Regions from separate parts of the Shewanella sp. KJ2020 genome, predicted to be linked through region 3. Evidence: predicted binding sites of a transcription regulator. Region 3 holds the regulator's gene; each other region holds the start of a gene.
What was found. The regulator LexA, encoded in region 3, represses DNA repair genes until DNA is damaged. The targets are predictions, from matches to a motif close to TACTGTATNNNNATACAGTA.
Positions count from the first base shown of each region.

Region 1: the regulator LexA is predicted to act here: its motif matches at 1,487-1,506, upstream of dinG (ATP-dependent DNA helicase DinG).
Region 2: the regulator LexA is predicted to act here: its motif matches at 3,127-3,146, upstream of MJO46_RS01090 (YebG family protein).

Region 1 is NZ_JAKUKD010000008.1:110,009-120,666, forward strand. Features, by position in the region: gene MJO46_RS04735 (DNA polymerase II) at 1-1,425, opposite strand, end outside; gene dinG (ATP-dependent DNA helicase DinG) at 1,530-3,602, shown strand; gene MJO46_RS04745 (TSUP family transporter) at 3,612-4,385, shown strand; gene MJO46_RS04750 (primosomal replication protein) at 4,382-5,044, shown strand; gene MJO46_RS04755 (DUF2057 domain-containing protein) at 5,054-5,746, shown strand; gene MJO46_RS04760 (histone deacetylase) at 5,776-6,684, shown strand; gene MJO46_RS04765 (late competence development ComFB family protein) at 6,718-7,002, shown strand; RNA gene ffs (signal recognition particle sRNA small type) at 7,100-7,197, opposite strand; gene MJO46_RS04775 (ComEA family DNA-binding protein) at 7,456-7,821, opposite strand; partial or broken gene megL (methionine gamma-lyase) at 8,029-9,220, opposite strand; gene MJO46_RS04785 (TIGR01620 family protein) at 9,538-10,658, opposite strand, start outside.
Region 2 is NZ_JAKUKD010000002.1:170,553-181,210, reverse strand. Features, by position in the region: gene prc (carboxy terminal-processing peptidase) at 1-1,392, opposite strand, end outside; gene proQ (RNA chaperone ProQ) at 1,421-2,056, opposite strand; gene MJO46_RS01095 (GAF domain-containing protein) at 2,340-2,798, opposite strand; gene MJO46_RS01090 (YebG family protein) at 2,816-3,115, opposite strand; gene MJO46_RS01085 (paraquat-inducible protein A) at 3,320-3,952, shown strand; gene MJO46_RS01080 (paraquat-inducible protein A) at 3,954-4,571, shown strand; gene MJO46_RS01075 (MlaD family protein) at 4,558-7,197, shown strand; gene MJO46_RS01070 (spore maturation protein) at 7,338-8,564, opposite strand; gene rsmF (16S rRNA (cytosine(1407)-C(5))-methyltransferase RsmF) at 8,788-10,251, shown strand; gene MJO46_RS01060 (YchF/TatD family DNA exonuclease) at 10,482-10,658, opposite strand, start outside.
Region 3 is NZ_JAKUKD010000019.1:53,508-64,165, reverse strand. Features, by position in the region: gene cyoE (heme o synthase) at 1-551, opposite strand, end outside; gene MJO46_RS12110 (heme A synthase) at 566-1,543, opposite strand; gene MJO46_RS12105 (hypothetical protein) at 1,543-2,088, opposite strand; gene MJO46_RS12100 (SURF1 family protein) at 2,180-2,944, opposite strand; gene MJO46_RS12095 (DUF2909 family protein) at 2,943-3,161, shown strand; gene MJO46_RS12090 (cytochrome c oxidase subunit 3) at 3,166-4,041, opposite strand; gene MJO46_RS12085 (cytochrome c oxidase assembly protein) at 4,038-4,619, opposite strand; gene ctaD (cytochrome c oxidase subunit I) at 4,621-6,213, opposite strand; gene coxB (cytochrome c oxidase subunit II) at 6,223-7,761, opposite strand; gene MJO46_RS12070 (cell division inhibitor SulA) at 8,163-8,675, opposite strand; gene lexA (transcriptional repressor LexA) at 8,672-9,292, opposite strand; gene plsB (glycerol-3-phosphate 1-O-acyltransferase PlsB) at 9,453-10,658, shown strand, end outside.

The sequences.
Region 1 (10,658 bases), on a different contig from region 3:
TGACTCGGGCAACTGTAACCCTTCGATCAACCCTTTAGGGTCAATCAGAAAAGTGCGAATGATCGAAGGATATAAGCTCTTAAAATCAAAAACTAAAATATGCTGATATAGTCCGGGGACAGAGTCCATCACATAACCGCCGGGACTCTCTATCCCCTGACTCGCTGGCGTATCGGGTGCAACATAGCCCGCTCTATGCAAATGAGGTAAGTACAAATGATTAAATGCAGCGACCGAAGCACCGACGCGCCCAAGCTCTAACCCCGTCAGTTCAGCCCTTGCAAGGGCAAAATCCCATAACTGCGTATGGTGAAAAATATCCCAAACGAGGCGACTATCGGTAAGATTATAGTGTGCGAGGCCCTGCTTATCATTGGCAAAAAGTGCATCGATTTCTTGCACACGATTATCAACGTTATGAATCGCTTTGCCTTCACCTAGCAGCGCTTGGGAGACAAACTCCAGGGAAAATCGCTCAAAATGATAAAACGCCGCCTTAAGCCAATCTATACCGTCGAGTACCACACGGCCTGGTAGGCTCAAGGTTTCTGGGCGGAATTTATTATCAACTTTCCATTCGAGTAAAGTACCGCCGCGCCCAATTCGAAGGGGAATGTGATGCAATTGTGCTCGGCGAAATAACAACGCCAAGTCAAAAGTCACCACCGACCAACCGATAATAAAATCAGGATCAAACTCATGGAACCACGCGATTAATCGATGAATAAGTGCTGCTTCATCGGTCACCCATTCAATATACTCGGGGGCGTTTGATTCAGCTTCGCCCACCATAATCACTTTTTCATAAGTCTGCTTGAGGCTGCCTTGCCCCTCGACTTGGCTACTGTCTTGACCATATAGCGCGACCGAATAGAGTAAACCCTCAAAGTTACATTCAAAATCCAGTGAGATACAGCGTAAATTCACCACCGTTAAAGGAGCAATACTCTTAGCCCGCTCGGCGATAAACACGGGCAGCGAATTAGCCTCAAGACTGTCGCTACTCGTCGCAGAGAAATGCCCTAAAAAAGCCACATCAAGGGCGACAAAACGCTCAATTAAAAATCGCTGTTCTGGCCGAATATCCGCCTCAAATAAGGGAATGTCGGCGTCCTTCGCAATCCTTTGCACGGTCCGCATTGTGCTACTTGATTTGGCATAAATCCCAGCCACGGCAGCGCCTTTGAAGCTTTTTAGGGCTAAAGGGACAAATCGTAGGACTTGGCCCGGCGTCTGCAACTGTAGGGCGGCCACATCCACTTGATGACAAAAACAGAGGTATTCCGTATCGTGCACTTCCACCAGCACAGGGCCTTGCTCAGTTGCCAAATAATATTGCAACACTAAATGCCCATCACGTTGGCTCGCATGGCGGGTTAAGACTCGACCTTGTACACTCATTGGTGCCATAGTCTCAGGCTTCATCTGCATGGGTTTCCAATTTAAATGCCGTTAAATGGCAGAAAAGTTTCTTAGGCTATGCAATCACTGTTATTATGTACAGCATTAATTCGATAAAGTAATGACGCATGTTACCTGACAATGTAAAAACCCAGATCCGCGCCATCTATAAAGATATCGCCAGCGCCTTGCCTAATTTTAGGCCGCGCCGCGAACAAAATTATATGGTGGCCGAAATTTCTAAGACCCTCGCCGGTGATTACGACAAAGACAGGCGCATTATTGTGGTCGAAGCGGGTACGGGCATTGGTAAATCATTGTCTTACATTTTGGGGACTATTCCGCTCGCCTTAGCAAGCAAAAAAAAGGTCTGTATTGCCACCGCGACTGTCGCGCTTCAGGAGCAGTTACTGCACAAAGATCTGCCCTTCTTCCTTGAGCAATCTGGGTTAAACTTTCGCTTCGGCCTAGTAAAAGGTCGCCAGCGGTATGTCTGTTTGTCCAAGCTTGCCATGTTGATTGGCGACGATAACAGTACCCAAATGGCCATGTGGCAAACTAAGCCCGATAACAGCCAAATTGCCATGTTGCATGAATTGCTAAAGGACTATACCGAAGGTCGCTGGAATGGCGAACTCGATACGCTATCGACACCCATCCCAGATCATCTTTGGCAGCAAATCGCCTGCGATAAACACAGTTGTCATCGGCAAGTGGCGAGTCATAGGAATTGCCCCTTCCACAAGGCACGTGAAGACGTCGATACCTGGGATGTACTGATCGCTAACCACAGTTTGCTGTTTGCCGATTTAGAACTAGGTGGCGGCGTGATCCTGCCCGATCCCGAAGAGGTGTTTTATGTTATCGATGAAGCCCACCATCTGCCCATTGTGGCGCGGGATTTTTCCAGCGCACAGGCAACCCTGAGGGGCGCCGCCGATTGGCTTGAAAAGGTCGGTAAGACCAGCGCAAAATTACAAAATCAGATAAAAAGCAATAATATCATCGCCCCAGCACAGGCAATGCAGGACCATATTGGCGATCTTATCGGCCAGCTTAATCAAGTCGCCCATTATTGCGATACCCAAACTAAACAATTTGCCAACCCAGAAAGCCGTTATCGCTTCGAGCATGGCAAGCTGCCTGAGGCCCTTAGGACCCCCGCTGAAAACTTAGCCACCACAGCCAATCTTGCTCTTAAGCAATTTAACAAGATGCAATTGTTGCTCACCGAGGCCATTAAAGACGGTGATATCCCCAAACATCAGTCCGAAGCGCTGCAAGCCGAAATGGGGTTTATGTTACAGCGCCTCGAGAATTTGCAAAAACTATGGCGCATGATGGCCAAGGAGGACACCCATAAAGGTGCGCCAATGGCACGCTGGATTGAACTTATCACGGGAAAACAAGTGGATTATCTGTTTAGTGCATCCCCCATAGAAGTCGGCTTTATGCTCGAATCTATGCTGTGGCAAAAGGCCGCAGGGGTCGTGTTATGCAGTGCCACCCTACGTGCACTCAATAACTTTGATCACTTCGCCCATCAGGTCGGGTTATCCCTTAACGATGGGAGTCGTTATTTAGCACTGCAATCTCCCTTCGATTACCCCAATAATGCCACACTTTATTTACCCAAAATGAAGACTGAGCCTACGGATGATGCCTATACCGAGGAGTTAGCCGAGCAAATCATTGAATTAATTGAGGGAGAAATGGCAACCTTAGTGCTATTTGCATCCTATTGGCAAATGGAAAAAGTGGTTGAATTGCTTGAAGGTAAACTGACCACTGAGCTGCTTATCCAAGGCAATGCCCCACGGCAACAGTTGCTCGAAAATCATAAAGCCAAGTGTGATAAAGGTGAACCTAGCATTTTGTTTGGTACGGGCAGTTTTTCAGAAGGACTCGACTTACCGGGGGATTATCTGACCAATCTGATTGTCACTAAGTTGCCCTTTGCGGTACCCACCTCACCCGTTGAGCAAGCCCATGCGGAATATGTCAAAGTTAAAGGTGGCAACCCCTTCTTACAACTGACCATTCCAGATGCCTCGCGCAAGCTCATCCAAAGTTGTGGTAGATTACTGCGTAAAGAACAGGATTATGGCCGCGTCACTATTTTAGATAGGCGCTTAGTGACTAAACGTTACGGTAAATCCCTGTTAGATGCCTTGCCTCCCTTTAGACGTGTCATAGAGTAGGATTTAAATTTGGAGTTGTTACTCGAGCCCAGCAACTGGGCCCTGTTGGCAGTCATTGGCTTAATCGCTGGTTTTATCGATGCCGTAGTTGGCGGCGGTGGTCTATTGTCAATTCCGGCACTCTTAACCCTTGGTATTGCCCCACACACAGCCCTTGGCACAAATAAACTCGCAGCAAGTTTTGGCTCATCGATGGCGGCATGGACCTACTACCGCCAACATCTGTTTAAACCCGCATTCTGGTACATGGCATTTATTGCCACTTTTGTGGGGGCTATCCTTGGTAGCCTATTAGTTTATTTGCTAGACACACAGTGGCTCGAAAAGATCTTACCCTTACTGATAATCGGTATCGCTGTTTATAGCTTAGTCAGCCCAAACGCGATATCCGATACCGATTGTCAGGCATTGACTCAACCACCGCCGAGACAAAAACAAGGACTACAAGGACTGATCCTCGGCGCCTATGATGGCTTTGCTGGCCCAGGCATTGGCGCATTTTGGACCGTCAGCGCAGGTTCACTCTATAAATTACCCTTGCTTCACAGCTGCGGCCTTGCCCGTGCGATGACGTTTACCAGCAATCTCACCGCCTTAGCCATTTTTGCTTGGCTTGGGCAAGTCCAATGGCAAATAGGACTTTGGATGGGCTTGTGCATGATGTTAGGCTCGTTTATCGGCGCCCGTTGTGCAATTAAATTGGGCCTCCCCTTTATTCGGCCTTTATTTGTGTTAATTGTCCTAGCGATTGCGGCAAATTTAGTTTGGAGTGCATGGTTTTGAATACAAAGCAGCTACTCAGCATCCTGAAAAATCAACTAAAAGCACTCGAGCAGGAAGTCATTCTGTACGATAACCACCTCGCACCGCAGCAACGAAAACTCTTGCAGGATACTGAGCGTTTTAACCAATCGTTATTTATTCAGCATGGTGCCCAGTTAATGCCCTGCATTGAGCAAATCCGCAGTAGCATCAGTCAGTTGGAAAAACAAATTAATCTCAAACTCGCGCATCACACTATCGCGTTGAGTTGTGAACGCATTCAAGATAGATTCACAGCGGTAAAACGTGCACTCCTGACCACATCCATTGATTTAAAATCAAAAAATCAGCAACGCGCCAGTAGCCGCGCACGTTTTGCTAAGCGCCAAGCCCAATCCCATCAAGAAAGCGGATTTGGCTGGATCGCCAGCAATGTGTTACAAAATAGCCATGAAATTTACGAAGAACTGAACAAGCACTTAAACTGGGCGAAAAAATTTGAGCAAAAAATTGCAGAAATGGAATCAAAACTTGAAAACTGTCATAGTGCTGACAAAATCAGTTTGCAAAATGACATCCTTTTGATGCATCGTCGTTTAGGGAAATGCAGACAAGCTATCAGTTATATAGAAGATCGCATTCAAGCATTCGAACGTCCGCATCAGAGCCATAATCGTTAAGGAACAATAATGAAATCACTTTTGCCAATCAGTAGTCTGCTCGTGTTACTCGGCTCTGCCTCAGCCTTTGCTGCAGATCTGAATATTCCCATGTCCTTCGAATACCTTGCCCTCGATGGTAAAAAAGTCGAGTCCAGCGTATTTAATCACAAGAGCAGCTTAGAATTGGCCCCCGGAACTCACAAAATCGCCATCCGTTACCATGAGATGGTTGAAGATGATTTTAGTGATAGCCAAACCTTTGTAAAATCAGCTCCTTTTATCGTGACCTTAGAAGTCGATGGTGATCATCAATACCACCTACAGGCCGCCGAAGGCGAAGTGGTCAAAAAACCTAAGTCCTATGCTCAAAACCCACAGGTAGTGTTAACCCGCAGCGACAAGGGCCAAGTCAACTACCAAGTTGCCAATACCGATATTGAAGAAGAAAGTTTTGTTTCCCGTCTATTCAGTGGTAACCAAGCCGTTGATGTATCCGGTACGGCTGCTACAGCAACGGGGGCAGCAGGGGCTGCGGCCGTCGTGGTAGCATCGGCGCCCACCGCTACCCAAGCCGCTGTCAATGCAACGTCATTAACGGCACCAGTCGATGCATCTAAGGCTGCGACAGCCAATCCCCAGCAAATGTTGCAGTATTGGTGGCTACAAGCCGATGAGAAAACACGCAAAGAATTTATGAGCTGGGCGATTTCACAGCTATAACACCTTGCGCTAACAAGGTTTAGTCGATATTGACTATGATCCCATTGGTTTATCACGCCAGCTATTCCAAGCTGGCGCTTCCCTCTCATCACAGATTTCCCACCACTAAATACGCAAACCTTCGGCAATACTTATTCGATAATCAGCTTGCCACACCAGCGCAGTTTCACGCACCCATCGCAATGACGGCACTGGATGTCATGCAAGTGCATCAAAAAGAGTATGTTGAGCAGTTTATCGCCGGCACTTTGCCAACTGCGGCGCTCAGACGAATTGGTTTTCCCTGGAGTGAAGCCTTAGTCGAGCGCACTTTACATTCAGTGGCGGGCACCACACTCACGGCCTCACTCGCTTTCGAGCATGGCATTAGTCTGCATTTAACCGGTGGTTATCACCATGCGCACTATGACTTTGGCAGTGGTTACTGTATTTTCAATGACTTAATCATCGCTGCCCAAAAAGTCACTGCAGAAAAGCAACTCCATAGGGTGCTCATCTTTGACTGTGATGTTCACCAAGGTGACGGTAGCGCTACCCTGAGCCATAGGCATAATGGGATCATCAGTTGCTCAATCCATTGCAAAGAAAACTTCCCTAGCCGTAAACAAAGCTCCCACCATGATATTGAGCTTTCCAAGGGCGCCGATGATAAAGCCTATATTGAAACCGTTGAGCAAACGCTCGCCCTCCTTATTCGGATCCATCAGCCGGATCTAATCCTCTATGATGCAGGGGTCGATATTCATCAAGATGACGATCTCGGTTTACTTAACATCAGCCAAGAAGGGCTATTCAGACGGGATTTAACTGTATTATCAATGGCAAAATCGGCAAATATTCCAATTGCAGCTGTGATAGGCGGCGGTTATAGCAGAGACACACTACAATTAAGCCAAAGACACAGCCAACTTTTTATTGCGGCAAACCATTTGTGGTAGCACACTCAATAAAAACCATCATGGAGCACAGCGATGCAACTCGAAATCCGTAATTATTACGAAGTTCTCTTAATGGAAATGTTATCCGATGAAGGACTTATGGATGAACTGCCAGAGGATTATTTAGCCGATCTCTGTTGTGTAACCCTCAACCAACTGCCCGTGCGTTATATACGCCACCTCGTCGACACTTACTTTTTTGAAGACTACAACGAGTTACAGGAATTGAAGCGAGAAATTCAAGCCGCATTGGAAAAATCCCGAGCCTTCCTCAAGCAGAATCTACAAAAAAGGTTGCAGGAAGAAACAGAATATTAATTTTTGCAGGCGGTATTCGCTAGCAAAATAGTAAAATGTGAAGCTAAAAAAGTGGACGTTTGCTAAAAAGAGGATAAACGAGCAGAGATTGGAGGTTCCCCTAGAGCCGACACCCCGGCACACGAGTCGCTTGCTGCGGTTGCTCCCTTCCGGGCCTGGCCGAGTTCACAAGTTATCATTGCGGGGGGACCCTAGGGTCACCATAACTTCAAATAACAGCCCACAATTAAGTGAGGACATTAGTTGAACGACGCGGATTATCCCCTATGGCACCTAAGGGATCAAGTGCTAATCCACCCATTTGGCAAATATCCCGCTTAACTGGACAATCTATAGGCAAACCGCCGCGTGTGCCATTGTGTATGCATCGTATTTAAATGATAAAAGCCTACATTTGTAGGCTTTTCATCGTTAGTACGCTCAAATAATCATTAGTCAATACGGATTATTAACTCAGATCTTTATCAAATGTCGATTCTGTTCAATCAGTTTTGCACCTATACCCGATACATTCGCTAAATCATCAACCGCCTTAAACTTACCATTTTGAGTACGGTAATCTATGATGGCTTGGGCCTTAGCGGCGCCGATCCCCTTCAACATTTGTAACTGTTCAGCGGAGGCGGTATTGATATTGACTTGTGCGGTATCAGGCATCGCTTTTTTCGCTTCCGATGCCGCATCTTTCACATCCATGTTTGCTTGAGTCTGTACTTTAGTGGCTTCTTTGACGGGATCCGCTGCGATTGCTGGGATGGCTACTAATGCAGTAAGCGCAATGGCACTCGCAATAGCCGTTATATTGAGTGTGGTTTTCATAATAGTTCCTCTTTCCATGATATTCGGCCTTTCGTCCTACTTCCGTGGCCTCAAATCAAAAATAGACTAAGGTCTGCTGAATTACCAAATCACCACAACAAATATTATCTATCACTAAACTTAAGGCCTATTCAGGCATGCTTGAACAAAAAATAGAGCGCTTACTTGCGCCCCATTTTTACCGCAGTCAAATGCGCTACTTTGCCATTATGCCAATCTCCCTAAGGCTTGGCTTAGATCGGCAATAATGTCATCACAATCCTCTAAACCAACAGAAATTCGCAGTAGATTATCGCCAATCCCAGCCTCTGCCCTCGCCTCTGGCGTATAGGGAGAGTGCGTCATTGATGCCGGATGTTGAATGAGGGATTCAGCGTCCCCTAGGCTCACCGCGATAGAAAATAACTCTAGATAACCCACAAAGGCCATGGCTTGTTCTAAATTTGCCGCCAACTCAAACGCGATCACCCCACCAGCGCGTTTCATCTGCTTACCCATAAATTGATGCCCTTGATGGGATTTCAGTCCGGGGTAATAAACTCGCGTAACACTTGGATGTTGTGCTAAAAACTCCGCCACGCGCTGGGCACTATCACAATGGCGTTGTAAACGCACATCTAAGGTTTTAAGGCCGCGTAGGATAAGCCAAGCATCGTGGGGCGATCACAGCCCCTATATCTTTTAAGATTTCATACTTCACTCTATGGAGCTGCTCTTCACTGCCACACACTATTCCCGCAATCACATCACCATGACCATTGAGATACTTAGTTGCACTGTGGATCACCAAATCGATACCAAAATCCAGCGGCCGCTGCAGTAATGGCGTCATAAAGGTATTGTCGACAATACTGACCAACTGATGACGTTTAGCAATAGTCGCAATTGCTGCTAAATCAAACACCTGCAAATGGGGGTTAACTGGGGTTTCACAGAAAATGACCTTAGTATTGGCTTTAATTGCCGCTTCTATTTCTTTTACCGATGAAAAGTCCACTAGGGACACTTCAATCCCAAAGCGCGCAAACTGGGACGTCATTAAGGCAAAGGTACAGCCGTATACGGCATTGGATGCCACTAAATGATCGCCCATCTGCAGGTTAGCCAATAATGCAGCGGATACCGCCCCCATACCAGATGCGGTCGCAGCGGCGGCTTCTGCCCCTTCTAAAATCGCCATTTTACGCTCAAGCTCGGCGGTTGTCGGATTACCTAAGCGAGTATAAATATACCCCGGTTCATCACCCGCAAATCGCTCACCACCTTGCTGCGCCGACTCAAACACAAAAGTCGCACTTTGATAAAGCGGCGTCACTAAGGCGCCAAAAGCCTCCCGTTCGTGGCCGCCATGAATAACCTGTGTTGCCGCCTTCCACATCTTGCCTGACTCATCTTGCATACCTAGCTCCTTGTAATTGGCATTAAGCGATTTCCGTTCTTGATTGATTGTTCGTTTGGGATGCTCAATGCCCGCGTTATGGATAATCCAATAGATAAGTTAATGAAACATTAGCCCTATCGAATAAGCCCTACCATAACGCGGCCAAACACTTAAGCCAGTGGCACGGAGAAAATAGCAGCGCACAAAGTGTAATTAACTTGTTACATAGCTACTCAAGCTCGGCAAAAAATCATAAAAAATGCGCTAAGGAATAAACCCACTAGCGCATCTATGTTCAACCATTTAAATCAGACACTATTTGATATTTAAAGCATCTACTCTCTTGGATTATCTTTAGCCGACCGAGAAACTTTGTCATCAACATCGGCGAACTGGCCTTTTAATGCGTCGCGGCCTTCTTTAGTAAACAGCTTGCCTGAAAACTGCTTCAGCTCAATTAACAATTCCTGATGCACTTTAGACAATTTAGGCCTTTGCTCTTCCCTAAACACAATCGGCCGACACAGTGCCATGGCTTGATATCCAAGGCGCGCAGTTAACATGCCGCCGCCTAAGCCTTGAGCTAGGCGAGCTGACAATTTACCTGTCATTTCAACCGATAACAGCTGCGTCCCTAAATCCGTGACTAACTCACTGGTACCCGCATAAATAATATTAATGATGATACTGCGGATAAGCTTAATTCGGCTCCAGTAACCTAGTTCGATACCATAACAGCGGGCCACATCACGCAGCATACGTTGATTACGCCATAGGATGATCGCCATATCGAGCACAGCTAACGGACTTGCTGCCAGTAGCACCGCCGACTCTGCCGCATAGCGTCGCACCACTTTTTTGGCCAGTTCATCCCGCTCAGTTAACACTAAATCCTCGAATAACAAGACCTTCTCGGCATCATTATGTTCATCTTTTAATGAACGGCGAAGTTGCTGCAAACCTTGGCTGTCGCCATAGTGGCACACTATGTTATCGATAAAGCTGTCAGCCTCACCCATTTGCATGCTCTGCGCCAGCCTTGCGCCCGTTTCTTGGGTATCGGCGACCTGTTTGAGCCGCTTAAGCTTACGGTATTCACTGACGGCGCCCGCTAATGCCCACGTACTGACGACCCCAAGCACTACACCATAAAAACTGAACAACCAAGGGCTCTCAAGCCATGCATCCCTCAGCCCTAATCCCGTTTGAACGACCACGAGCAGCAATAAACTCGATACTGCTAAACGGGCGAGCCAGGACCAACGGCGTGATTTAACCAGTTGAGGCGATACGGATTTAGCATCAATCATATTGGGATGGGCGGACAGTGTCGCATCCATTAATTCCTCAATATCAGTAGTGATTTCTTGCACTGGCGTATGGGGATCAAAGGCTTTCGCGCCTTTGAGTTCCTCTTTACTGGATTTAAGCTCAACGACTTGTGGGTCAAACAGCT
Region 2 (10,658 bases), on a different contig from region 3:
AAAAATCTCAGAGGCTGAAGCACTATAGCGGTCAACCATCACAGTCAAGGGACCTGAATAGTTTGTTTTACCATCATTGTCACGGTGTGCAGAGACGCGGCCATCGGCATCACGAATTTGCACTACAGGACCCATGTCGATAAAGAGGCCCGTCAGTAATACGGCTTCGGTTAAGGCTCCGCCACCATTACCCCGTAAATCGATGACTATGCCTTCGACTTTGGCTTCGTTAAGTTTAACGAGCTCTTTTTCTACATCCTGGGACAAGTTCATGTAAAAACCAGGAATTTGGATCACGCCAACCTTACGATTCGCATATTCGCCTTCTTTAGGCTCGATCACCTTAGAGGTCGCGGCGCGATCTTCTAAGCGAATTTTGTCACGCACTAAGGTCACATTGAAGGGTTTAGCATTTGAACCGCCCTTCTTTGGCAGAATTTGCAAAACCACCTTACTGCCCTTAGGACCTTTGATCAGATCGACCACATCGTCTAAACGCCAGCCGATCACATCGACAATCTCGCCACCTTCTTGGCCGACACCGACAATTTTATCCTCAGGAGAGAGCTTTTCACTGCCTGCGGCAGGACCGCCAGCGATTAAACTCTTGATCACAGTGTAATCATCTTCAAGTTGTAACTGCGCCCCAATCCCCTCTAGGCTCAAGTTCATTTCCATTTGGAAACGCTCGGCATTACGTGGAGAAAGATAGCTAGTGTGTGGCTCAATGCTGCGGGAGAAGGCATTCATCACGCCTTGGAATACGTCTTCACTGTTGGTTTGAGTCAGACGTTTAATGGCGTTGTTGTAACGCTTTTGCAGAATATCAACGATTTCAGGCCATTTCTTGCCCGTCAATTTGAGATTAAGCGCATCATATTTAACACGTTGACGCCATAATTCGTTAATTTCAGCCTGATCCTTTGGCCAAGCAGCATCATCTCGGTCGTATTCATACGCATCACCGGGCACGCTGAAATCTATTTCTTTATCCAGCAGAGACAAGGCATAGACAAAACCTTCATAACGGCGTTTTTGCACCACATCAAACATCTTATATGCGGGTTCAAGCTCGCCTGAAGTCAGCATGTCATCAAACTGATTGGTATAAGGCTTAAAGCTGTCGACATCCGCCTGTGTTAACACATTGCGGCGGTAATCGAGTTGCTGTAGGTAGCGGTCAAAAATCTGCGCAGAAAACGCGTCATCTAGCGCAAATCTATGGTAGTGCGAACGAGTGTATAAGTCCGTCACTCTTTTGCTAGCAACTTTATGTTGTGCTTCCTGCTGGAGAGTGGGTAACTCGCTGATTTGAATCGTGGGTGGTACAGCCCAAGCCGAGAATCCGACAAAAACAGTGGCGATTGAGGTAGCCAAAGTGAGTTTTCGCATCAACAAGTTACTCCGTTTTAATAAATGATTACAGCAGGATATGTTCTGCTCTAACTTTTATGGTTAGGCCACTATCTAACTGAACATGAATATCCTCTTTGTTAATGTCAGTGATCACACCGGCTACGGGTGTCATACCTAACTTAACATTGACGCGTTGTTTCTTCGCTAAATCCGTGAGTTGCGCCTGGACTAAATTCACCACAGGTGCGGCTTTTGGAGCAGGTTTAGCGGGACGCTCAGTCTTAGGACGCTGGGGAACGGCAACTTTTTTAGGCGCGCGTTTGGCTGGCGTTTTCGCTGGGCTAGGCGCCTGTGCGGCACGTTTTGCCTTCGCTTTATCCTGACTCTCTTTCAACATTGCTTGAGCGTGATCGATATGCTCTTGCTCTAACTCGCCACAAGGCTCACCATCAAGATCCACGCGCTGCGCGCCTGCTTTCACAGACTTCAGGTAACGCCAGCTGCTGGTATAACGTCTTAAGGCCACTCGCAGTTGAGTTTTACTGACTTTAGAATCATCAGCCAACCTTTCAGCCAAATCTTGAAACAATCCGATTTTTAATGGCTTAGTTTCACCTTCAGCAATAAAGCACAAAGGAAATGTTTCATACAAATACGCCAAAATTGCATTGGTGTCGGTCAACTTATCTGTTGATTCCATCATTACTTCCACAGTCAAAAAGGGACATCGAATTCGAGGTGATATAAATCAGCTTCTTACGTGTCGTTTATCTTGGTTAAGCTCACTATCGAGCCAAGGTACAAATTAGCATTCTCGCCGCATTTACTAAAGTTAAAAAAACATAACTTAACAATTTTTTACGGCTTAACATATCAAGCTTATTGATGACATGGCCGCCAGCGTAAGCATAATCGGTGCAAGCGCATATTATAAGGCGCACGCTACCGATTGCGACCATGAATTATGCGTTATTGTACGCAAATTAATCAAATAGGCAGCTTTCGAAGCTTTTAACCAGCAATTCCAGTCCCTTTTGGTCCTCTTCGTCGAATCTATCGAAGACAGGGCTGTCAATATCGAGCACCGCAATCACTTTTCCTTGAGCTCTGACTGGCACCACGATTTCTGAATTACTGGCAGAATCACAGGCAATATGACCATCGAACTGGTGCACATCGGCGACGCGTTGGGTTTGGTCGGCTAACGCTGCACTGCCGCAAACACCTTTTCCTAATGGAATGCGCGTACAAGCCACTTTTCCTTGGAAAGGGCCTAGAACGAGTTGTTCACCACGCATCACATAAAACCCAACCCAATTGAGTTCAGTAAGATTATCATTGAGTAAGGCTGAAAAATTAGCCATTGCCGCCACAACATCATCTTCCCCTTCTAATAGGGCAAGAGCTTGGCGGTTCAATGACTCGTAAAATTTAGATTTCATGACATTTCCTAACCACTTTATTCGGCAGCTTCCACCTTTTTGGCCACTTTCTTCGCTGCGGTTTGATTTGTTGGCGTACTATTAACCTGAACCGCGCCTTTAAGCAAGTTCGTCAGCTCATCTTTATTGTTAGCAAAATAGAAGGCGAGTCGTTCGCTCAGACTCTCATCAATACCTAATTCCGCTTTTTGAATGAAGGGGATCAAGTTATCGGCGATATCGAGCATCTTATCGTAGGCATCTGCCTCCTTTTTCGATGTGAATGTCATCTTTTCAACCCCTTCTCTTACCACGACAAACTGTGTAATAACTGCCATGACTGCCCTCGCACTGTTTTTATATACAGTGCGCAGAATGACATAGATTGAAGTTGTGATGCAAGTGTTCTGATTAATCTGTATTATTAGGCCGTTTTAGTTATAAGCTGAGCCTGAGGGTTTAAGCTTTGGGTACTGACTCTTTGGCTTTTATCGGCTATTCACACATTTGCAGCGATGTTGGGGCTAAGTTAATATTTTTATATGCATGAAAATACCGCAGAAAACTCTGTAATCCTCTGTCGTTCCTGCGACTTGGCTATTAGGAAACGAGCCCTACCTTCTGGGGTTAGAGCCCTATGCCCGCGCTGCAGCACTGCTCTTTATGACACTCCATACTGTTCAGTCAATGGTATGTTAGCCTTGTGCGTCACAGCATTGATCTTTTATTTCCCAGCTAATTTTTTGCCCGTTTTAGAGATCCACTTCTTAGGTAGCATTCGCACAACAACGGTTTTCCAAGGGGCCTTCGCCGTATTTGACCAGGGCTATTGGGTTGTCGGGCTGGCCGTGCTCGCGGCGGCCGTTATCGGCCCAGGCTTGCTTATCCTGTCCATACTCGCACAAATATTGATTGTAAAATGGGGGCTTTCAATTGCCTTTTGGCGCCGCAGTTTAAAACAATTATTAAAGCTGCAGGGGCTGCTGTCTCAATTGACTATGCTGGAAATCTACGTCATCAGTTTTTTAGTTTCGTCGTTCCAACTCTCCGATTTTTCGGATATTTATTTTGGAATGGGCACATTTTGCTTCACTATGCTATTTCTTGTGACTCTCTTTTTACAACGGGAGTACGATCTCGAGCATATGTGGACGCTATTGGATAGGCATAGTTAGCATGAAACAACAAGGAATCGACTTAGGTCTGTGTTTATGCCGCGTTTGTCGGCAACTCAACACGAGTGATAGCACCCATTGTCAACGTTGTGAGTCTGTATTGCAGATCCGTGATTATGGCAGTTTGCAAAAAAGTTGGGCGTTACTCATCACAGCGGCAATTTTACTGATCCCAGCCAACTTGTACCCTATTACTATGTTGACTAATCAGGGGCAAGTTCGTCACGACACAATTTTTTCCGGCATTGTCCATTTAGTACAGTCCGACATGCTCCCCATCGCCATCATCGTATTTATTGCCAGTATTTTAGTGCCTTGGGTTAAAATCATCGGGCTTGCCACGTATCTGTGCGCCATCAGTTTTAATCTGCCGATTTCAAAGAAGAAGTTAATGGTGGGATTTCATGTGATCGAGTGGATTGGCCGTTGGTCTATGCTCGATTTATTTGTTATTTCACTCACGGTTGCCCTCGTCAATATGGGGCAGTTGCTCGATGCCAAACCCGCCCCCGCGGCGACGGCATTTGCATTGGTTATTTTGCTGACTCAGCTTGCCGCAAAAGTATTAGATACTCGTTTACTCTGGGATCGATTGGAACCTCAAGATGACACAAATTGAATCGCCAAAAGTTGTAAAGAAAAAACTCTTTTCGCCTATTTGGCTACTTCCCATCGTTGCGCTCGTCCTCGGCGCATGGTTGGGGATAAAGAGCATAAAAGAATCAGGAATTGAAATTCAAATCCATTTTCCGAGCGCTACTGGGATTGAGGTGGGTAAAACCTTAGTCAAATACCAAGGGTTAACCGTCGGCAAAGTCAAAGATATTGGTATCGATGAGGATCTCAAGGGCGTCAATGTCAAAGTCATGATGGATTATCGCGCTAAGCCTTTCTTAAATAAACACACTTTATTTTGGTTAGTCACGCCTAAAGCCAGTATCACCGGCGTTGAAGGCTTAGATGCACTGTTTTCGGGTAACTACATCGCCATTCAACCAGGCAAAGGTAACTCTACCGCTTTCTTTGAGGCTGAGCGCCAACCACCACCCATGCAGGTCGGTTCAGAGGGGGTGATGGTCGAATTGACCTCGGATAAACTTGGCTCACTAGACGTAGGTTCGCCAATTTTCTTTCGCCAAATTCCCGTTGGGAGCGTTGTCAGCTACCGTTTAGATGGCAATGCTAGGGTCATTATCAGTGCCTTTATTCAAGAGCAATACGCTAGTTTAGTGAAGAAAAACTCCCACTTTTGGAACGTCTCAGGCGTGAAGATTGATGCATCCCTGTCTGGCGTTAAAGTCAGCTCAGAGAGTTTAGCGTCCATTCTGGCTGGCGGTGTTAGCTTCAGCTCGGACGAAAAAGCCCCCACGGCACAAAATGGTGATAGTTTTGCATTATTCGACTCTGAGATCAGCGCCTTAGGTGGGGTTGAAGTCAACCTAACCATGGCGCAGGGTAATGGGATAAATAATGGCACTCACGTTGTTTACCGCGGTATCACCATTGGCAGTATTTTAAGTAAACAGCTCTCTGAAAATGGCGTTACCGCAGTGGCTAAATTCGAGCCCCAACATGCCCATTTATTGACCAGTGATGGCATATTTTGGCTTGAGGGCGCCGATATTTCCCTCTCCGGGATCAAAAACCCAGAACGGTTACTCACTGGCAGTGTGATTAATTTTCTCCCGGGCACCAGTGCTAACACTACATTGCCAGCAAGTTTCGCCCTGCAATCAAGTGCACCGGATTTAATGCAATCTAAAAAGCGCCTGTTGACCTTAAGTTCCGCTGAAAACATGGGGGTGACTGCGGGCGCCGAAGTTCGGTATAAACAGCTTCCTATTGGTCGAGTGCTCTCGGTTAACTTAACCCAAGACCTATCGGCGGTGGAGTATCGACTCGAGCTGCAACCCGAGTTTGCCAGTTTAGTTCGCAGTGACAGTTATTTCGTCCCCGAGTCGGCCCTGAGTATCGACGCCTCCCTCGAGGGCGTTTCGGTCAAGACAAGGGATCTTGCCACGCTAACAAAAGGAGCCATTAGTCTGATCCCTGGTAACAGTAAGACGCCGCTCGCGGGGAATACTCCTCTTTCGCTCTTTAGTTCAATTGAAGCCGCCGACGCATATTTTGAACGCCAACATCGCGTGTACTTAACGCTGATAAGTCAGGATGGCGCCGATGTGAGTCAAGGCTCACCGATTTACTATAAGAAGATGCAAATTGGTACTGTAGAATCCGTCAACTGGCAAAGTAAGAGTGAAGACTTCGCCATTAAACTGGCTATTGATAAGCAGTTTCAACCTCTGCTGCAAAAACCTAAGGTGTTTTGGCGTAACAGTGCCCTTGATATCAGCGCCAGCCTTGCTGGCATAGACGTCGCCTTATCCCCTCTGCAAGGTGCATTAAAAGGCAGTATCAGCTTAGGGCTGCTTGATAAAACCACCACAGGGCCAAATACTGCTGCACTCAAACTGTACGAGAATCAACAACTCGCATTAGCACAGGCACAGGCTATTCGTCTCACCCTACCCGCCTCGGCTAAACTGGCAGCGAAGGCCGCGATTCGCTATCAAGGCCATCAAGTGGGTGAAGTCTCACAGGTTAAATTAAACACAGATCTGAATACCCTAACCGCCACCGCTTACCTCTATGGCGAATATGCCGAGCATTTTAGTCGCAGCGATTGTGAGTATTATGTGGTGGAAGCGCAAATTTCCCTCGCGGGGATCAAAGCGCCAGAAACCTTAATCACCGGTCCCTACATTAGCGTATTACCGGGTAAAAATGGGCAAAAAACAACCCAATTTACTGCCAATATGGTTGAGGGCAGTTATGCCAATGTTCCAGAGGATGCGCTTAAATTTACCTTAGAAGATACGAATTTAGGCTCGATGAAGATAGGTAGCCCCATTTTCTTCCGGGGCATTAAAGTCGGCCAAATCGACGGTTATGGTCTATCAACTCAAGGCAATAGTGTGTTAATGCAGGCCCATATCGAGCCGCAGTACAGTCACTTAGTGAACCAAAGCAGTCAGTTCTGGGATGCTTCAGGAATTAAAGTGGATGTGGGCCTCTTCTCGGGGGCGCAAATTGAAACTGGCTCGCTGGAAACCTTACTCGCGGGCGGCATCAATGTGGCGACGAAGGACACGACACAAGACGATAATCGCTTGGTGACGGGAACGGTATTTAGATTACAACACAAAGCCGAAAATGAATGGCAAGAATGGGCGCCAGCCCAATAATCCTTCTCATTAAAATACTTACCAAAGCCCTAATATTAAAACTCTTACAAATCAATCAGGCTCATTATGCGCCTGATTGATTTTTAGCTTCTCACCATTCTATTAGCACATTCCAGGCGCTCAAGACCCTTACCATCCTGTTAACCATAAAACCAATAGCAAACTGCAATTGCGGCGCTGATCCCGGCAAAATCCGCGGTTAATCCACAGGCCAAGGCATGGCGACCATGGCGTATCCCCACGGAGCCAAAATACACGGCTAACACATAAAATGTGGTTTCTGTGCTGCCCTGAAAAATCGCCGCTAAACGCCCAGCAAAGGAATCCACACCATGGTGCTCCATGGTTTCGAGCATCATGGCCCTTGCGCCCGAGCCACTGAAAGGCTTCATCAATGCGGTCGGCATCGCATCGACAAAACGGGTGTCAAATCCCAATAAGCGCACACCGCTGGCAATGAGCTGCAACAGATAATCCAAGGCGCCGGATGCGCGCAGCAATCCAATCGCCAACAGCATGGCGAGCAGATAGGGAATAAGCTGGATGGATTGGGCAAATCCCGCCTTGGCGCCTTCGATAAACTCGTCATAAACCGCGACCTTACGAATACCCGCCACCAGCACAAAGGCAAATACGAGTAAGAGTAACACCCCATTGCCCATGACGGTCGATACTGTGCCAATCGCCTCGGCACTTAAAGTCATTAAATAAAAGCCACTCGCGACTAACCCCGCCAGCATCAAAGCCCCATAACCGAGCACAACAGCGTTTAATAAGGAAATCCGTTGTACCAAGGCCACAACCAGCAAGCCCGCTAATGTCGATGCCGAGGTCGCCAGTAAAATCGGCAGAAAAATATCCGCAGGCGCTGCTGCCCCCTGCTGGGCGCGGTACAAAAACACAGTGACAGGGACTAACGTCACCGAGGAGGTATTGAGCACTAAAAATAGAATTTGCGCATTGGTCGCGACGGTTTTGACCGGATTGAGGCTCTGTAAATCCTGCATCGCTTTTAAACCCAGCGGTGTGGCGGCATTATCTAAGCCAAAAATATTCGCGGTTAAATTCATGGTCATACTGCCAAAGGCGGGATGCCCCTTAGGCACTTCAGGCATCAAACGGCGCAGTAATGGCTCAAACACAAAGGCGATAGCGCCAACAACGCCCGCCTTTTCTCCTACCTGCATCAATCCCATCCACAGAGAAAGCACGCCAATCAGTCCAAGGGAGATTTCAGCGGCAAGCTTAGCACTGCTAAACAACGCCTCCACAGAGATAGACAATACTTCAACGTTTCCATGGAACAGTTGCACCGCTATTGCGAGCAATGCCGTGATAAAGAAAGCTAACCACACGCGATTTAGCACACAAATCCCCTTCTTTTTATTTGTTTTTATTCTATAAGCTTATAGCTACTGAGTGCTAGCGTTATGGCGACGCATTCTAATATTGCAGAAATCGCCAGTGCATAAACCTTAAATCACCGTTATGGCTTAGGCACTTGGGATAAAATCTCAGACCCAATAAGGGATTATGATATACTCGCGCCAGTTGATACACAGTCTATTTTCCTATGGTTCAATGAAATCAATGGTCCAATTAAATCAAAATTTTATCGATACTATCACCCAAGAACTCCCCACCCATTTATCCATGGACGAGTTTATTGCCGCCTGCGACAGGCCGCTTAGACGTTCAATTCGGGTCAACACCTTAAAAATCAGCAGCGATGACTTTAAGACCTTGATGCAACCTAAGGGCTGGACGTTCGATCCTATTCCTTGGTGTCAAGACGGATTTTGGATCAGTTACGACGAAGAAGAACAACTCGGCAATGCCTTAGAGCACATTCAGGGCCTATTCTACATTCAAGAAGCCAGCTCTATGTTGCCACCGACCGCACTTTTTACGCCGAATGCACTCTTTACGCCTAGTGCAAAGTGGCAATACGTACTCGATCTCGCCTCTGCCCCAGGTTCTAAAACCACGCAAATGGCTGCATTGATGCAAAACCAAGGCTTATTGGTGGCTAATGAGTATTCGGCAAGCCGCGTGAAAGTACTGCACGCCAATGTGCTGCGCATGGGTGCGAGCCACTGCGCCCTCACCCATTTCGATGGCCGAGTATTTGGCGAATACCTGTATGAAAGTTTCGATGCCGTGCTTATCGATGCCCCCTGCGGCGGCGAAGGCACTGTACGTAAAGACGTTGATGCGCTCAAACATTGGAGCCTAGACGATGTGTTGGCCATTAGTGAAACCCAAAAAGCCTTAATCGAATCGGCGTTTATCGCCCTCAAACCCGGCGGCAGTTTGGTCTACTCAACCTGCACCTTAAATCGCCGCGAAAACCAAGGTGTGTGCGAGTATCTCAAACAACAATATCCCGATGCGGTGCAATTTGAATCCTTAAGCCAATTGTTTGATGGCGCCGAAAAAGCTACTACGCCAGAAGGCTTTTTGCACGTTTGGCCGCAAATTTACGACAGTGAAGGTTTTTTTGTCGCAAAATTAACCAAAACCGCCTCAGTGCCGCGGTTACAACCTGAGCCTACACTGCAGAAAAACTTCCCCTTTGTCCCCGCGTCAGCGAAACAAGCCCAAGGGATCAAAGACTATTTTCAGCAGGATTTAGGCATAAGTTTGCCCGATGATCTTATTATGGTGCGCGACGATGAATTTTGGTTGTTTCCGAAAGAATTCAATGCTTTTATCGGCCGCATGCGCTTTCAACGCATAGGTATAAAACTTGCAGACCATAGCAAGCATGGCTTTAAAGTTCGCCATGAGGCGATTATTGCCTTAGCGGGAAAACAGCTTAGCCCAAACGCAAAAACAGTCGATGTGAGTGATGTTGAAGCAAAAGAGTATCTGATGGGGCGAGATATTCCGCTAAATCCGCCAGTGAAAGCCCAAGGCGAAGTTATCGTCTGTTATGGCGGCGCACCTTTAGGCATGGCGAAACATTTAGGCAATAAGTTAAAAAACAATCTGCCCAGAGACTTAGTGAAAGATAAGGTATTACTGTTGCCAGAACAGACAAAATCGTTATAGTTGCGCTGTTTTTTAGCGATAAATAACCTAAAAAAGGGAAAGGAGAAAGCGCCTCTAGGGCTAAAGCTCAACTACACTGAGTCTATTGTAAAGCACACTGCATGGTGCTTTCACCTGTAGCGCACGGCTCTTCAACGAGCCATTCCCCTAGGCCCAAACAGCTGAATCGTTTTGGGCCTTTTTTTATCGCTGGGAAATCCGCTTTATATTATTAATATGATTGGTATAAGTTAACGCCCGACTAAACGTGCGGCATCTTTGAATAAATTAAAGAAGTTGTTGCTGGTATATTCGGCAAGCGCTTCGTAACGCTCACCTCTCAGTTCGGCCACAAACTCGGCCACATCGCGCACATAGGCGGGTTGATTTTCTTGCCCACGGTGAGGAATAGGCGCTAAATAAGGCGA
Region 3 (10,658 bases):
ATGATGATCACTAACAACAACGCATGGCCGTGAAATTCGTTAGTCACTGCCGTCCAACCCAGTAGCGGTGGCATAGCGCCCGCGAGGCCACCGATCACAATATTTTGCGAGGTCGCACGCTTCAAATAGGCGGTGTAAACCAAGGCATAGCCAATCAGGCTGGCAAAGGTGAGCCAAGCCGTGAGTGGATTAACCAAAAAATACAAGACGATAAATCCAAGGCTACCTAAGCTGGCGGCGAAAATTAACGCGCGGGTGGCCGAAATGCGTCCCTTAGGCAATGGGCGATTGTAGGTGCGCGCCATTAAACCATCGATACGGCGATCGATCAGATGATTGAGCGCCGCCGCCGAACCCGCCATCATGGCAATACCCAGCATACCCGCGAGCAAAGGTTGAACGGGCACCGCATGGGGCACAGCCAGACACATGCCGACTAAGACAGTGAGCAGCATGAGTGCGACCACTTTAGGCTTGGTCATTTCAAAATAGGCGCGCCATGTCACGCTAAAGGTGGGCAGGCTACTGGTGATTGAGAGTGGTTTTGCCATCTTGGTTCCCTCGCTTATGCTTTGCGCCATAAAAAATAGTTAATTGCGACTAAGGTCAGTAGCAGCAGTGCCGCCCCGCCATTATGTGAAACGGCAATACCCAGTGGTAAATGCATCACGACGTTAGAAATACCTAAACCCACTTGCAGTATCACTAGGCCCACTAATAACAGACTTAGTGCCCTCATCCCCGCGTTGCTCACAAATAATCGATAGGCGAGCACGAGTAGCAAACTGGCGGTGACGATAGCGCCTATTCTGTGGGCGATATGGATAGTCATCCGCGCTGGGTAATCTAATACACCAAACTCGAAGCTAGGGTGCTGGCCCTGAAAAGGTGAAAAGGCTTCGGCTATTGCCAAATTATTCATCCAATTACCTTCGCAAATAGGTAAAGAGGTGCAGGCGAGCGCCGCATAGTTTGACGAAGTCCAGCCCCCCAACATGATCTGGCCGATGAGAACAAACAGACTGACTAATGCCAAGGGGGCGAGGTTTCGAACATAGGTGCCGCTATTAAAAATCCGCCGTGGCCGAGTGCGAAGATAGAGGAGTAACAGCAGTGAAATCAGGCTGAAGCCACCAATGAGATGCGACATCACTACTATGGGCATAAGTTTCATGGTCACAGTCCACATGCCTAGCGCCCCTTGAAAGAGGATCAGCAGTACTATGATAAGCGGTAACTTTTTCGGTGCCTCGGGGGTTTTTAAACATAAAACGAAAATGAACAACACCAACAAGCCCAGCCCACCGGCGATATACCTGTGGATCATCTCCAGCCAAGCTTTTTCTGGGTGTATATCGTGATCGGGGAATATGGTTTGCGCGCGGGCGATTTCATGGTCTTGGGTTGGCACTTTGATATGGCCGTAGCATCCCGGCCAGTCTGGGCAACCTAGACCCGCATCCGAGAGGCGAGTGTAAGCGCCCATTAAGATCACTAATAGGGTAAAGACTAAGGTTAAGCGTAGGGTCCAGGTGAGTGACATTAATCTACCCTCGACAGTTTTAGCAATTTACGCAGATCCGCAACCAAGGCCTTACCTTGAGCTAAATGGGCTTCTCTGCCCTGCACTTGGGGGTAGCGCAGCACTAAACTGCCTAAGGGATCGACTATGATCAGCTGCTGTTCATCTAGCCAATGGCTTAGGCCCCCATTGACGGGACGAGTATTAAAATTAAAGCCGCTTAAGGCATTAAGATCGCTGTCGGGATGGGTGAGGATCAGCGGCTCGACTCGCGCCTGATCTGGCCCTAGCGCAGTATGGCTTTGGCGTAAAATATACAGGCGTTCGCGGCAGGCATCGTCACATTGGGCGGGCAGTAAATACAGCAGTTGCCATTCTTTGGGGACGGGATTGTCAACCCCAAGGCTGGCATAGCTAGTCTCTGGGGTGATGAGCTCACCATGATTGGTGGCGCCGCCGTGGTATAAATTTAGGCTCAGCACAAGTTTGGCTATCACTACGGGCGCGATAAACGCCAGCAGCAACAAGCCCAAAGCCTTATGTTTAGATTTATTCTGGGAGTTCATACTTGCTCCTCTCATTCAAATTATCCCTAATTTATTGTTTTATATTTATTTAGTTTTTATTTGTGTTTTACTAAGTATGGGTCGAATTTGCCTATTCGCTCCTTGAGAGTGAGATTGCTTCGGCACTATGGCGTTTTACATACTTAATCCCTTGCCACAACATGAGCCCCGCAAACACGGCCGCCATAGAGAACCACTGCAACGCATAACCCCAATGTTTTTGTGCTGGCAGAGGGAAGGGTTGCCAAGGATGCGGTAAGGCAAGTGTGGGTAACTCATCCGGTTGCAGCACCGCAGGGAGTAAAGGGTGGCCTAGCATCTGCGACATCTCGGGAATATTGAGATTTTGAAAGCGAATATTTGCCCCCGACTCAGCCATCAAGGATTGACTCAAGGGATTGATTTGCTTTTGATAAAGCCGACCTTCGATAGCTAATTCACCGCTAAGCGGGGTGATTTGAGGCAATTCACCACGGTGGGAGCCTGCGGCGACAAAACCGAGTTCGACCAGCAACCAAGGTTTTCCAGCTTCCACTTGTAGGGGCTGAAAGGCTAAATAGCCCACTTGACCCTGATAGATTTGATTATCCAGTAGCCAGATTTGTGAGCTCGCGGGCGTCGCCTGTATTTGTAGACGATAACCTGTGACGCTTTCCTTATTTACCTTTAGCTGGAGCTGCTCAAAACTGAGTGGCAATAAGGATTGCCTCGCTTCCATTTGCGCTTGTAGGACGGTTTTTTCTTCACCTCGGGCTAATTGCCATAGGCCCAGCTTGACCAAAATCCCGAATACAGCCACAGTCAGTATCAGCAAAAAAACCGTTAATTTATTCAGCAGGACATAAGGATATTGCATGAATACCCTGTTTATTTTTAAGTTGGCCTTAGTTCTGCTGTTGCTGTTTATCATTTTTAATTTAGGTAGAGCCTTGTTTATTATGGTGAAAGGCGACAACAAAATGCCTATGAGTCGCTATCTTGGTCGCCGGGTGCTCTTCTCTGTGCTCGTTATCCTGCTATTGCTGGTGGCATTAGGGACTGGATTAATCAGCCCCAATCCCACGCCTTACTAAAGCCTTAGAGTACGTAGACGAAAATAAACAAACACAGCCAGACCACGTCCACAAAGTGCCAATACCAACTGCCCGCTTGGAAGGCGAAATGCTTATCTGCGCTAAAGTGCCCCTTCAACACTCTGAAAAACAACACTAATAAGAATACCGTTCCTAGGGTCACGTGCATGCCGTGAAAACCCGTTAGCAGGAAGAAGGTATTGCCATAAATCCCAGAGGTTAAGGTGAGTCCCATTTCCTGATAGGCGTGGATATACTCTTCGGCCTGTAAGGCAAGGAAACCCATCCCTAAGAGTATGGTGATCCCGAGCCAGAGGGTAATGGCGGAACGTTTGCCTTTTTCTAAGCTGACATGGGCAAAATGTAAGGTGACAGAAGAGGTTAGCAGCACAATAGTGTTGATTAATGGCAGACCAGTCCATGGCATAGCCTCGGTTTTTGTCCCATCAGGTGTGGTGATCAATGGCCAAACGGCTTCGAACTGTGGCCAGAGCACTTCGTGGGTCATGGCATTATTCGAGGCGCCGCCAAGCCAAGGCACCGCGACCATGCGGGCGTAGAATAATGCACCGAAAAATGCCGCGAAAAACATCACTTCGGAGAAAATAAACCAGCTCATGCCTTGGCGAAAGGATCTATCCATTTGATGGGAATAGAGTCCTGTCATGGATTCGTTGATCACGGTTCTAAACCAACCCACTAGCATAAAGAGGATTACGGCGATGCCTGCGAGCAGTATATAGCCGCCACCTGAGGCACCCGATTTGAGTTGTTGTACAAAGCTTCCTGCACCAAAGGCGATTAAAAACAGCCCTATAGCACCAATGATGGGCCAAGCGCTTTGGGCGGGGACATAGTAAGGTTCATGTTTTGTAGTCATTTTGCAGCTCCTTGCTCTAGGGCAGACGCTAACTGCTTGTCGGTAATGTCGTAGAGGGTGTAAGAGAGGGTCAGAGTGTGGATGGACTCAGGTAACTGAGGATCCACAAAGAAAATGAGTGGCAACTCTGCGCTGGTCGAAGCCGCTAAGTGCTGTTGATTAAAGCAAAAACATTCAGTCTTATTAAAGTAGGCAGCACCTTGGCCTGGGGATACCGAAGGTATCGCCTGACCGATTATGGCTCTGTCCGAGAGATTGCGTGCCAAAAAAGCCGTGTGGATAAGTTCGCCGGGGTGGACTTCGAGCCGCTTGGTTTGCGGCTCAAATTTCCACGGCATACCCGTTTGCACTTGGGAGATAAATTCCACAGTAACAACCCGGCTAGTATCAACAGTAATAGCTTGATAATTGCTGGCGGTGCTGGAGGTTTTACCGTTGATCCCAAGCTGCTCACATAGCACATCGTATAGCGGCACCAGCGCAAACCCAAAGCCAAACATACCGATACAACCCATGACTAACAGGCTGATGAGTTTGCGATTTGACTTAGATTTGTCGGGCTGGTGATTGTTTGTCATTTCATTTCACCTCGGGTGGTGTCGTGAAGGAGTGGTAGGGTGCTGGGCTTGGCAATGTCCACTCTAAACCCTCACTGCCTTCCCAAGGTTTAGCGGGGGCTTTCTCGCCGCCACGGATGCATTTGATCACTAGCACTAAGAAAATCAATTGCGATAAACCGAAGGCAAACCCACCAATAGAGACAATTTGATTGATATCGGCAAATTGAATCGAGTAGTCGGGAATACGCCTTGGCATACCCGCCAGCCCAAGGAAATGCATTGGGAAAAACAGTACGTTGACCGAAATCACCGAACACCAGAAATGCCACTGTCCCAGCCGTTCGTTGTACATGTGCCCCGTCCACTTAGGTAACCAGTAATAGGCCGCCGCCATGATGGAGAAAATCGCCCCAGTCACTAGCACATAATGGAAATGCGCCACCACAAAATAGGTGTCGTGGTATTGGAAGTCGGCGGGCGTAATGGCGAGCATTAACCCTGAAAAACCGCCAATGGTGAAGAGTATGATAAAGGCCACGGCGAACAACATAGGGGTTTCGAAGCTGAGTGAACCGCGCCACATAGTCGCCACCCAGTTAAATACTTTCACCCCAGTTGGCACCGCAATCAACATAGTGCAATACATGAAAAACAGCTCGGCAAACACTGGCATACCTGTAGTGAACATATGATGTGCCCACACAAGGAACGACAGAATTGCAATACTCGCAGTTGCATAAACCATTGATGCATAGCCAAATAATGGTTTGCGACTGAAGGCGGGCACTATGGCTGAGATGATACCAAAGGACGGCAAGATCATGATGTAAACTTCGGGGTGGCCGAAGAACCAGAAGATATGCTGGAACATCACAGGATCGCCACCCCCCGCGGCGTCGAAAAAGCTAGTGCCGAAAAACTTATCGGTCAGCACCATAGTTACAGCGCCCGCGAGGACGGGCATCACAGCGATCAGTAGGAATGCTGTGATAAGCCAAGTCCACACAAACAGCGGTAGCTTCATCCATGTCATGCCGGGCGCACGTAAGTTCACTATGGTCACAATCACGTTGATTGCGCCCATAATTGAACTTATCCCCATGATATGAATAGAGAACACGAAGAGTGCCGTGCTATCGGGGCTATAAGTGGTTGATAGTGGCGCGTAGAAGGTCCAACCAAAGTTAGGCCCGCCGCCTTCCATAAACAGTGAGCTGAGTAAAATGGTAAAGGCGAAGGGTAAGATCCAAAAACTCCAGTTATTCATCCGTGGCAGCGCCATATCGGGCGCCCCAATCATCATAGGGATCAGCCAGTTTGCGAGCCCAGTAAAGGCTGGCATCACGGCGCCGAACACCATGATCAGCCCATGGACTGTGGTCATTTGGTTGAAAAAATTGGGCTCGACCAATTGTAATCCGGGCTGAAACAGTTCAGCGCGGATCACCATGGCCATAGCGCCACCGGTTAAAAACATAATGAAGCTGAACCATAAATACAAAGTGCCTATGTCTTTATGGTTGGTGGTTAGCACCCAGCGCATGATGCCCTTTGGCGCACCATGATGATGGTCATCATGGGCTGCGGTTTGATCTTGAGTCATTGTGCTCATCATAATCCCCTACTGTCCATGGCTTGCGATATCAGCAGGTTGCACTGTATCGCCGGTATTATTGCCCCAAGCATTACGTTCATAGGTAATGACGGCCGCGAGTTGCTGTGGACTTAATTGTTTGCCAAATGCCTGCATCGCCGTGCCCGTTTTGCCATGTATTACTATGTCGATATGATTAGCAATGGGCCCAGTGGCGATAGCGCTGCCCACCAGTGACGGGAAGGCGGGGGGTATTCCTGCACCCGTTAATTGATGGCAGGCTGCGCAAGTGGTGGCGTAGACAGCCTCACCTTCGGCCATTAGAGCATCATGGCTGAGTGTGGGGAGGCTGGCGGGATCGACAACTGCAACTGGCTCAGGTTCAGGCGCGGGAGTTGGGGTCGTATTGGCTGGCGCTGCAGTAGATGCTGGTGTGCCAGCGCTGCCGTTCATATGCTCGTTAACATCTTTGGCCTGCACAGCATCGCCAGTATTATTGCCCCATGCATTACGTTCATAGGTAATCACAGCGGCCATTTCCTGTGCCGTCAATTGCTTACCAAAGGCTTGCATGGCGGTACCCGCTTTACCGTTAATCACGATTTCAAGGTGACCACTGAGCGATCCCGTTGCTATCGGGCTGCCTTTGAGGTGTGGAAATACGCCTTTTAAGCCTTCGCCATTGGGTTGATGACAGGCTGCACAGTGGCCTAGGTACACTTGCTCACCTTGGGTCATAAGCTCTTCTTTACTGAGGGTTTGTGATAATGCGGCTTGAGCGGCTTCTGCCGCAGCCCCTGCGGCTTGTTTTTGTTCCGCCACCCAAGCATCAAACTCGGCTTCGGGTAGGGCTTGCACTACGATGGGCATAAAACCATGGTCTTTACCGCAAAGCTCGGCGCATTGACCGCGGTAAATGCCGGGTTTGTCTATGCGCGTCCAGGCCTCATTGATAAATCCTGGGTTGGCATCTTTCTTCACCGCAAAAGCGGGTACCCACCATGAATGGATCACATCTTCAGAGGTCATCAGGAAGCGAATTTTGCGGTTTATCGGTAGCACGAGCGACTTATCGACCTCCAAAAGGTAATTTTCCCCTTTGGTTTCGGTGCCCTCTATTTGTGCTCTGGGTGTGGCGAGTATGCTGTAAAAATCAATGTCTTGATCGAAATAGCTGTAGTGCCATTTCCATTGGGAACCCGTGACTTTTACGGTGAGATCGGCATTGCTGGGATCTTCCATCGCGATTAATGTCTTTGTTGCTGGAATTGCCATTAAGATCAAAATGATAAATGGCAAAACAGTCCAAGCAATTTCGACTTTAGTGCTTTCGTGAAAATGGGATGCGACTGCGCCTTTGGACTTTCTGTGGTTGATCATGGCGTAAACCATGGCCCCAAAAACCACTAAGCCGATCGCACAGCAGATATACAAGATGGTCATGTGCAAGTGATAAACCTTGCCACTGATCTCGGTTACGCCGGGGGTCATGTTGAGCCGCGTATCTGCGGCGGCCAACGGTGGTGCGAATAACACCACGAGTAAACAATACAACAATTGCTTCACAAGACTTCTCCTCTGCCAATTGCGAATAGCAACTACAAAGAAGAGCAACACAGTAAGTCTCAACTCTATGCAAACTCTTCAGTTCCCAAAAAAGCATTTTTGACTTCAACGTGCGTTGGCGGCTGTTACTTTTAATTAAGTATTATTACTGCTGGTATAAGCCACGCTGGCACATACGACTGAAATAAATCTGTTCTCTATTTTTAGTGGCATTTCAAACGGGATAGCTGTTCGATTTCTGTGCCACGGCGGTGATATATCATCACCGACTTAACCAACCATACTTGCTGTTTAAATATTGATCAAGATCACTTATTTTTCTAATTGTCTGAAAAATTGCCAAAAAAAAGCCTCACATTCATAGGTGAGGCGGCTTTGACGGTAAAATATAGCGTAAAAAATTAATGCATAGAGTTGAAAAAAGCTTGCTGGCTAAAGTGTGTTTGTTGCTCGAGCCTAGTATCGCAGCGTAAGTGACTGTTCACCTCTTCGAGCACAATTCCCATAGCGCGGGCACTTTTAGCGACAATTTGTAGACGACGATTATCGCGGGCATCGAGTGATTGTGTCCAAGTAATGACCGCACTGGACGTACCACTTGTCAGGGCTTTTTCCATTGCCCAGAGTGTTTCAACCTCATCTTTGGCATGGACTAACAGGATGCGATCCATACGTACTCCAGCGTTAGCAAGGAGTTGCTTATAGCCGATGCTTGGAGGATTAATAAGTACAACCCATCGCCCCTGCTGGCTGAGCTGTGCGAGTTGAGCACTTAATTGCACGAGTTCGTGCTGTCCTTGGGTTTGGGTTGGCATACAGCTAATCGGAGTATGTTGCCAGTCGGTATCTGTATCTCGTACTTCATCTAACCATAAACCTGGATGGCGCGGGGCATTGCCGAGTAGTTTGTTCATAGCCAATCTCCATTACGGATCACACCGACGGCGAGTCCTTCAATTGTTAAACTTTGAAAACTTAAATCGACTTTAATCGGCGAATAATCTTCATTTTCGGCGTGTAGATAGACTAAGTTGCCTTTTTTTTCGAAGCGTTTAACCGTGACATCGTCGTCGACTCTGGCGACAACCACTTGGCCATTTCTTGCCTGTTGTACTTTATGAACGGCCAGCAAATCCCCTTCGAGAATACCTATATTCTTCATGCTGTCGCCTTTTACGCGCAGTAAAAAGTCGGCGGGTGGATGAAACATGCTGGGATCAACTTGGTAATACTGCTCAACATGTTCTTGGGCGAGTATAGGTTCACCTGCAGCGACTTGACCGATAAGCGGTAGGCCAGATTCAGTGACTTCTTCTTCCTCTGCTGGGAGACGGATACCACGAGACGTACCGGGCATGATCTCGATACAGCCTTTTTTCGCTAACGCTTTAAGATGTTCTTCCGCCGCATTGGCGCTCTTAAAACCTAGACGTGCAGCAATTTCCGCCCGAGTAGGTGGCATGCCTGTATCGGCAATATTTCGTTTAATTAGCTCTAAAATTTCAGCTTGGCGTGGCGTCAAGGGTCTCATGGTGGTTCCTGTTTTTCTATACAGTTACTGTTAGTATATACAGTATTGTTGGTAGTGCAAGTATTAACCACTTTTTAACGATATCGGAGAGTATTAGCGAATGTTCCCCAGAGTCTGGTATTCTATTGGGCTAGTGAACGTATTTAATTGCATAAGAAAAATGCCTAAACAAGACTCTCTTTGGTTGAAATCATTACGTTGGATCCAAAAACACTTAGTGCACACTATTGTGGTGCCTCAGGATCCCTTTGCCGATCTGAATCTGGATGCTTCCAGACCCCTTGCTTATGTGATGAAAACAGAATCCATTAGTGATATCGCTGCATTGAGCGAAATCACTGCCAAGCTAGGGTTACCCAGTCCCTACGAACCTTTAGTGGCCAATGGCGTCGTGGCTCCCCGCGTCGTTTGCCTCGAAGGACGCAAGCCGTTATTTGGTGAGCGTGCCAGTAATGCGCCTTTCCTTGAATGTTTTATGCGTTTATTGGCCGTGCATAAGGAAAGACCTGAACTGGATATCCAGTTGGTGCCTGTCAGCCTGTATTGGGGCCGCACGCCGGGTAAAGAAGACGACACTATGAAGGCGGCGGTATTGGAGCGTGAAAATCCGACCTGGCTGCGCAAGTGTTTAATGATTTTATTTTTAGGTCGGCATAATTTTGTGCAGTTTTCCAATGCTGTGTCACTGCGTTATATGGCCGACGAACATGGCACAGATATGGGGATCGCCCATAAGTTAGCACGGGTTGCGCGGGTGCATTTCCGCCGTCAGCGTAAGGTGATGACGGGGCCTGTGTTGCCAAATCGTCAGGCGCTATTCCATTCGCTGCTTAAATCCGAATCCCTGCGTAAGGCCATTCAGGAAGAAGCGTCTAGCAAGAAGATTTCTGAAACCCAAGCCCGTGAGACTGCGATTGAATATTTAGATGAAATTGCGGCAAATTATTCGGACAGTTTAGTCCGTATTGCAGAGCGTTTCTTGACTTGGTTATGGAACAAACTCTATAGCGGGATCAACATAAAAGGTGCCGAGCAAGTTCGGCAGTTGCACCACGATGGCCACGAAATAGTCTATGTGCCCTGTCATCGCAGCCATATGGATTACCTGCTGTTATCCTATATTCTGTACTACCAAGGCATGGTTCCGCCGCACATTGCCGCTGGCATTAACCTCAACTTTTGGCCCGCTGGGCCAATGTTCCGCCGTGGTGGTGCCTTCTTCATTCGCCGCAGTTTTAATGGCAATAAGCTGTATACCGCAGTATTCCGTGAGTATTTAGACCAACTGTTTGCTAAGGGATATTCGGTGGAATATTTCTCCGAAGGTGGCCGTTCGCGTACGGGGCGTTTGTTGGCACCCAAAACC